Regions from separate parts of the Paenibacillus sp. Y951 genome, predicted to be linked through region 2. Evidence: riboswitches for the same ligand, from Rfam matches in the RefSeq annotation. Region 2 holds a riboswitch; the other holds the start of a gene.
The links. A riboswitch is a leader RNA that binds a small molecule or an ion and turns the genes downstream of it on or off. The one in region 2 is predicted to bind cyclic di-AMP.

Region 1: it holds a riboswitch for cyclic di-AMP, as region 2 does, so the genes downstream of both, AC1TPB_RS15120 (C40 family peptidase) here and AC1TPB_RS09570 (hypothetical protein) in region 2, are expected to answer to the same signal.

What each region holds. Positions count from the first base shown of each region.
Region 1 is NZ_JBXCIY010000010.1:15,620-20,015, reverse strand. Features, by position in the region: gene hisC (histidinol-phosphate transaminase) at 1-420, opposite strand, end outside; gene AC1TPB_RS15125 (glutamine--tRNA ligase/YqeY domain fusion protein) at 436-2,109, opposite strand; cyclic di-AMP (ydaO/yuaA leader) riboswitch at 2,349-2,494, shown strand; gene AC1TPB_RS15120 (C40 family peptidase) at 2,502-2,981, shown strand; gene AC1TPB_RS15115 (MFS transporter) at 3,166-4,362, opposite strand.
Region 2 is NZ_JBXCIY010000005.1:226,762-231,157, forward strand. Features, by position in the region: gene AC1TPB_RS09555 (Glu/Leu/Phe/Val family dehydrogenase) at 1-223, shown strand, start outside; gene AC1TPB_RS09560 (hypothetical protein) at 590-865, opposite strand; gene AC1TPB_RS09565 (aldolase catalytic domain-containing protein) at 948-1,907, opposite strand; cyclic di-AMP (ydaO/yuaA leader) riboswitch at 2,075-2,235, shown strand; gene AC1TPB_RS09570 (hypothetical protein) at 2,240-2,674, shown strand; gene AC1TPB_RS09575 (branched-chain amino acid aminotransferase) at 2,756-3,826, opposite strand; gene AC1TPB_RS09580 (LysR family transcriptional regulator) at 3,956-4,396, shown strand, end outside.

The DNA.
Region 1 (4,396 bases), on a different contig from region 2:
TTCCTCTACCTTGATGTTGAATTGCTCATCCAATGGTATAAGCTTCGGCGTTATACCGTAGAACTTCGCATATACTTTATAAAAGCTATATGAAATATCAGGGAATAGGACAGGCTTACTCGGATCGAAGAACGATGCGAATGCAAAGGCTAATATTTCATCAGAACCATTACCTACAAATATTTGATTAGGCTGTAATCCATGACGCGTTGCTAATGCTGCCACTAGTGATTCGCAATTAGGATCAGGATACAAGCGCAAATCCTCATTAATTGCATCTGCCATCGCTGCCATTGCATTGGGAGATGGTGGATAAGGATTTTCATTCGTATTCAACTTAATATATTTCTTATCCTTCGGCTGCTCACCTGGTATATAAGGTTCCAATGCAGCAGTTAGCGGACTCCAATATTTACTCACCGTTGTCGACTCTCCTTACGCTTTCTTCGCATCGAATGAGCTTTTCAGCGATACAATTCGATTGAATACTAGCACATCTTCACTACTCTTTTCTTTATCTACACAGAAATAGCCATGACGGAAAAATTGGAACTGATCTCCCGCTTGTGCATCCTTCATATTTGGTTCAATATAGCCATTCACAACTTGCATAGAATTCGGATTGATCCGTTCTAATAATGGCTTATCCTTATTATCCGTCTCATCTACTAGTAGTGGTTCTAACAGTCTCAACTGTGCTGGAATAGCACTTGATGCCTCAACCCAGTGAATCGTACCTTTTACTTTACGAGCGTTGAAGCCACTGCCTGATTTCGTTGCCACATCGTACGTACAATGAAGTTCTACAACTTCACCATCCTCGTTCTTGATCACATCATTACACACTATAAAGTAAGCATGCTTCAAACGAACCTCATTACCAGGGAATAGACGGAAATATTTATTGGGCGGGTTTTCCATGAAATCTTCACGCTCAATATAAATTTCACGAGAGAACGGAATTTGACGCATACCCATCTCTGGATTTTCTGCATTTACCTCAGCATCTAACCATTCGATTTGACCTTCTGGATAGTTCGTAATGACCACTTTGATCGGATCAAGTACAGCCATCGTTCTCGGGGCCTTCATCTTCAAATCTTCACGAATAAAGAACTCAAGATTACGTTCATCAATAATGCTATTCGCTTTCGCAACACCAATCTCCCGACAGAAGTTACGAATAGATTCCGCTGTGTATCCTCGACGACGCATACCACTAATCGTCGGCATACGAGGATCATCCCATCCATTAACAACGCCTTCATCTACTAGCGATTTCAAATAGCGCTTGCTCATAATTGTATTTGTAATGTTAAGACGCGCAAACTCATATTGATGCGTTTGTGTTTCCATCTCACATTGTTCAATAACCCAATCGTACATCGGACGATGATCTTCAAATTCTAATGTACAAATAGAGTGAGTAATACCTTCAATTGCATCACCTAGTGGATGCGCATAGTCATACATCGGATAGATGCACCACGCATCTCCAGTGCGATGATGATGTACATGAGCAATGCGGTATAATATTGGATCACGCAATGTAATATTAGGAGCAGCCATATCAATTTTGGCACGAAGTACTCGCGCACCATCCTCGTATTCACCTGCACGCATACGTGCAAATAGATCAAGATTCTCTTCCACGCTGCGATTACGATAAGGACTATCCTTACCAGGTTCAGTTAACGTACCACGCAGCTCACGAGTTTGTTCCGCTGTCAGGTCACATACATATGCTTTACCCTTCTTAATAAGCAATACCGCACGATTATACATCTCTTCGAAATAATCAGAGGCATAGAATAACGCATCCCATTCAAAACCTAACCATCTTACGTCTTCCATAATAGAATCTACATATTCCGTATCTTCCTTAACAGGATTAGTATCATCAAAACGTAAATTTGTTTTCCCTTTAAATTCATCAGCCAGCTCAAAGTTCAAACAAATAGATTTGGCATGCCCAATATGAAGATATCCATTAGGTTCTGGGGGAAATCTCGTGTAAATTTCCTGAACCCGGCCCTCTTGTAAATCCTCTATTACTATATTTTTAATGAAATTAGACGGAGCCGATTTATTTTCATTACTATTTTCCATATAGACCAACCTTTCACACAACGAATATTATCCTCTTATCATACACAAATTCTTATGAAAATACACCCATTTATGCGTGCAAATGCGGATGTTATTACCGGATCAAGCTAATCTGCCTAGTAAATTTTCTAGTCATATTTCTGAGTATAGAATGAGAAACCATTAGAATATTCTCACATTCTACACAGAATTGAATTTTCAGTCTATGATAAAGCTTGTAACAAGTAAGCCTATATTGCCAAATTCTTAAGCTTAATCACTTAAGAAACGGGGGATCCATTTGGGGTGAATTGAGCTAGATTATGAATATTCATAATTGCTAGTCTCATAGGGAACCTTCAACCGAACCCGTCAGCTAACCTCGTCGGCACATTTGGAAGGAGTCTTAAATTGTGAAGAAGTTTAGTTTAATGCTTACAGCACTTATCGTTCTTTTGACTTTCTCTGTGGGAAACGCTTCCGCAAATTCATCCATGCTTACGAGCATCGAAGATGTAAAAGGAACAAAATACAAATACGGTGGTAATACAACTAGCGGATTTGATTGTTCTGGTTTTGTAAGATACATATTCGATAAAATGGGTTATGAATTGCCAAGACGTTCTGCCGACCAAGCTTTAGAAGGTTCGAAAGTTGCTACAGCAGATTTAGTTGCTGGAGATCTAGTATTTTTCGATACTAGCGGTTCTAACAACGGTGGCATTACTCACGTTGGTATTTATGTAGGTGATGGTAAATTCGCCCATTCCTCTACTAGTAAGGGCGTAGTTATCGATTCATTGGATTCTTCCTACTACAAGCCACGTTATGTAACTGCTCGTCACATCTTATCTGATGAAGACTACGATACATATGTAAAAGCAAGTAAATAATAGTTTTCGAAAAAAGCATTTCGAGAACACTTCATTTATGTGAAGTGCTCCTGAAATGCTTTTTTTTTCTATATATTAGATACACTATGCTAGCCTGTACAAATTTATACCATTGCTTACTCTGATCTATTTCTATAGCAAAAGGCGGTACGAAGATTGTTCTTCCTACCGCCTTATTGTACAGCTAAGCGCTTTTCACTTGTTGCAAATCACGATTACGACCTACTAACATCATGACGACCATACAAACAAGCATCACAGCCACAATACAAGCAATAAGAGCCAATGTTGCCGATACCATATATTTATCCATCACCCAGCCTGTTAATCTCGGGAAGAGCGCACCGCCGATTCCACCACAAGCTACTAACAGACTTGTCGTCCGTTCTGTCATGCCGGAAATACAAGAGTTCACATATACCAAACCAATGCCAAACACGCCTGAGAAGCTTAGACCACTTAAGGCGATCATAATAAGAATAGCCGTTGTTCCTTCAAATACCGCTATCCCAATAAATGCTATGACCGATCCGACCATCGAGATTATTAGATAACGAATATATCCATAGCGATCTGCCAAAATACCACAGAACATTCGACCAATAACCATAAAGCCCCAGAATAAGCTCAACATTCCTGCTGCACTAGATTCTGATAATGTAGTACGTTCAATTAATATTGAGGGTAAGTAATTAGAGAAACTCATTTCTGTCCCTACATATAAAAAGAAAAATGCCATGGATATAATAAGAAACGGAAGCGCCCTTGATGTATACTTCAATCGAACACCCGCTTCTTGACGCTGCGCTTTCGTTGGCCGTGATAGCTGATCATCGATATCTTTTCCGAAGGATAAGCATAGCCATAGTAATAATGTAATGCCGCTAATTGCTGTTAAAATGGGGAATGACCATTCCCAAATATGATTACGAATTAAGAAGGCTGCAGCTAACGGAATAATTAATGCTCCGATCCCGAAAAACGTTTCGAGCTTGCTCATTGCAGATGCCTTCGCATCCTTATACATTTCAATAATAAGTGCACCTACAATAGATTCAATCATACCGAATCCAAATCCGGCTGCTGGAGCAACGATTAGCATCCACTCCCACGGTAACAACATACTATATAATGCTTCGGCAACCGTTAATGCACCCATTGCTACAACAATTGTTATCCGCTTACCTAATCTAGCTGATAGCGTAGGACCAAGCAGGACACCCACGAGAAAACCGAGAAACTGATTCATAATCCACTGACCACCACTAGCATACGAAACATTATAATGCGTCACTAGCTGCTCAAGAATAGATCCACCAATAATATGTGCAATTCCAATAACAAGATATGATAAACACGCTAGCCATAAAATTTTTCTCACAAGTATGACAAACTCCTTTTCAATATAAATACTA
Region 2 (4,396 bases):
TGGAGGAGTAATCGTCTCTTACTTTGAGTGGTTGCAAGGCAAAGATACACAATTCTATAGTGAAGAACGTGTATACGAGTTACTTTATGAGAAGATGCAAAGAACATTAGATCAAGTGTTTCCGCTGTTTTTCAGTCAAAATCATCAGCTTCGCCAATGTTGCTACAATCATGCGGTGATGAGGTTGTCCCAGGTTCTCTACCGTCAAGGCAAGCTCTACTAACTCCGACGTGATCACGATGAGTAGCTTCGTAGCATAGTCGACTGCGAAGATGGCATTCATCGCTAGCTCCAGTGCTCACGTACCAAGTACGTACGTTGTGCGCTTCGCGTCACTAGCTTCATCCCATCTTCTTGATGCTGACGTCGGAGTTATGCTCCGATGTCAACATTGGGAGCAGCGCTGCTGCTTGGGTTACCTTGAATTGACATTCGTCGGATTGTGAGCGTATGCTATGCGTCGGATAAAAGATAAACACAACAAAAAATCCTATCCCCTAATTGGAGTACAGGATGTACTTCATCACAATATACTTTAAAACATTGGATCATAGGATTCTTAGACGTATCAGATCTTAATTATCCAATTTCAGGATAGGCCTAGTTTTCTATTTACGTCAGCCACCGAAGTCTGTAGCGCCAATTTTGGCGCTACAGATGCACTTTTCGAGCTAGCCTTACTTTGTAACATCATTTTTGGCGCTACAGATGCACTTTTCGAGCTAGCTTTACTTTGTAACATCATTTTTGGCGCTACAGATGCACTTTTCGAGCTAGCTTTACTTTGTAACATCATTTTTGGCGCTACGGCTACAAAGATTACTGCTGCTCGAAGGGCCATAACTTCTTTTGAGACAGTCGTCACAAATATTAGACCAAAAACTTATACTTTCTAATACGTCAAAAAAAAAGGTTAGTTCATCTCTGAACTAACCTTTATGTTACACTTATTTATTTGCCATTTCTGGAGTTGTAAGTTGATCGTAGAATTCTACGTATTTATCTTTGTCCTCTGAGTTTCTAAGTGCCATCGCAGAACGTGGATGCTCATCAAGTACACCGGTTACCATGTACGGAATATTGTAACCCCACTCTACTTTGTCACGCATAGGAACCATATGCTGCTCGATCATATCAAGCACAGGACGAATATTGTATTTTGTATTTTGAAGCTCTGTTACTAGCAGCTCAGTGTTACAGTTACCTGCAGCACGACCCATACCGTATACAGATGCATCAAGTAGTTCAACACCTTTACCACCAGCAAGAAGCGTATTAGCAAAAGCAAGTTGAAGGTTATTATGAGCGTGAACGCCTAGACGTTTGTTAGGAAGATGCTCAAGGAATTTATCAACCAAATAACTCATATCATTTGGCTTCATACTTCCGTAAGAGTCAACGATATATACAAAATCAACAACGCTATTGTTAATTAATTCGAATGCTTCGATCATTTGATTTTCAAGAACATTAGACAACGCCATAATATTAATTGTTGTTTCATATCCACGGTCATGGAAAATTTGAACTAGTTCAAGAGCTTTGTCCACATCTTGAATATAACAAGCAACACGGATTAGATCAATCATACTCTCACTACGAGGCAAAATATCATTTTCATCAACGCGACCGATATCTACAAGCGCAGAAAGCTTCGTTTGACCTTTATTAGGAATTACTGTTCTAAGAAAGTCATCATCAAGGAATCTCCATGGACCAGCTTGGTCAGCACCCTTTAGCAATTTAGGAGAGTTTTTGTATCCAATTTCCATATAATCAACGCCAGCTTCATTCAAGCTATTGTACAAATGTTGAACAAATTCAACGCTGAAATCCCAATTGTTTACAAGTCCGCCATCGCGAATCGTACAGTCTACAATTTTACAATGATTAGTTTTGGATTGCATATCTGATACTCCTTTTATTCAGAACATAGTTCATTTTTTAATCATCATACTTGAATTTCATAAATAACGCAAAATAAAAATAATTGTGCACTTATGTATCAACTGAATCTTTTCGCTTATCAATAGCTTGGTTTCGTTTACAAATATGTATTAACAAAGTAAACTAATATTATATTTCGCTTAATTTTTCGTATGAAAAAGCGGGGGAACCAAACAGAATCGATTTTTTTCGATTTTAAGGGGTGAATCAAGTCTAATTTATAGACAGTAGGGCCACTCTCTAGCCCGAACCCGACAGCTAACCTCGTCAGCGTGAAAAGGAGAGATGTGCAATGACAATTTGTCCATCTAATGATTTTCAAAATTCCCCAACAGATTCAATGATTTTTCAAATTCAGCGAATCGAAATTTTCGTCATTCCTGCACTTGCCATCGATGCCAATGGTTATCGTGTATGTCTGAGAATTTCAAGCAGTAGAGGCCATGGCTGGAGTGAAATCTTCGTCGACGATTCCGAAATTAGCTTTGATCTACAAGATTGGGAGCACCAACTCGCCACGTTTATCGGTCCATGTTCTATCCATACTCTTGCGGAGCTAATCTCCTCTCAATTACAGCAATCAACCTTTTATGATCAACGTGCGATTTATCTATTCACTAATGCATTACATCAAGTTAATTTTTTACCTGATTCAGATAGCAATTCAGAGGTTGATGAAGAGTTAATATTAAGACGTCGAGCTGTTGCTTACCTGTCTATACGTTAACAAAAAATCCCCTGCTATATGGCGATACTGTAATGATCCTTTGTCATTACAATCCATAAGGTGGGGGATTTTTATATGTTATTATGAGTCTAAGCTAACTACCCAACCGAATGGATCTTCAACTTTACCCGTTTGAATACCAGTAATTGTATCGTACACTTTTCCTGAGATTTCACCGATGTTGCCATTATTAATAACTAGTTTTTCACCATGATAATTCAATTCTCCAATAGGTGAAATAACTGCCGCTGTACCTGTACCAAAGGCTTCCTCTAGCTCGCCTTTATGATGAGCCTCGACTAATTCTTCAATAGATATACGACGTTCTTCAACCGGAACGCCCCAATGCTTCAGTAATGTAATAACTGAATTACGAGTAATTCCATCGAGAATACTACCATTTAGCATTGGTGTATGAATGACACCATTAATTTTGAAAAATACGTTCATGCTACCTACTTCTTCAATATAACGTCTGTGCACGCCATCCAGCCATAGAACTTGAGAATAACCCTGCTCCTTTGCTTGCTCTTGCGCATTGAGTCCCGCAGCGTAGTTACCTGCTGTTTTCGCTTCACCTACACCACCTGCAACTGCACGTACAAACTCAGATTCCACGTGGATTTTAACAGGATTAACCCCTTCAGTATAGTACGCACCTACAGGAGACATAATGATCATAAATAGATAGTTTTGTGATGGATTTACACCAAGAGATGCCTCTGTAGCAATAATGAATGGACGAATGTAGAGACTCGTCCCTTCAACACTTGGAACCCAATCTTGATCAACCTTCAATAATTCCATCAAACCATTGTAAGCCATATTTTCATCAAGATGCGGAATACTTAGACGAGCGTTTGAACGGTTAAGACGCTCAAAGTTTTTCTTAGGACGGAATAGCTTAATTCCATTGTCCGTTCGATAAGCCTTCATCCCTTCAAATACCGTTTGACCATAGTGGAATACTTTTGCAGCAGGGTCCATTGAAATATTTTGATAAGGTACAACTCTGCCTGAGTGCCAACCTTGACCTTCTGTATATTCTAAAATAAACATATGATCAGTATAATAATGACCGAAGCCAAGCTTTGTTTCATCAAGCTTAGATTTAAGATTTGTCGAACGTTCAACCCCAATAGTATGATCCATTATGAAATTCTCTCCTTAGAAATTGTTTTATTAATTGAATGATACCATGGTTTCCAGTATATTTATAATATCTATATTATGTTGTTGCCATACCTTAAAGGTATGACCACATCGAGGGGAAGCGTTGTCATGGATATACGTCAATTGAAATACTTTTTGACTATTGCTCGCGAAGGTCAAGTTACACGCGCAGCGAAAATATTGAATATGGAGCAACCACCTCTAAGTCGTCAATTGAAACAAATAGAGGATGAGCTAGGTGTCCGGTTGTTTGATCGTCACGGTAAAGGTTTGCAGTTAACCGATGCTGGCATCGTACTGAAGCAAAAAGCCGAAACGCTTATTTCGCAATTTAATGAGACGATTGAAGAGATGAAGGAGCTCCAGGAGGGCGTCCGTGGCGTGTTGTCGATCGGCGCTGTATTTTCCTGCATTTCCCTACTCCCGCAGCCGATCGAGCAATTTAGAAGGCTCTACCCTCATGTAAACTTCAAAATATTAGAAGGCGATCATTATTATTTGGGTGAACAGCTAGAAAAACGAGCCATTGATATTGTGTTCGCTCGCCTA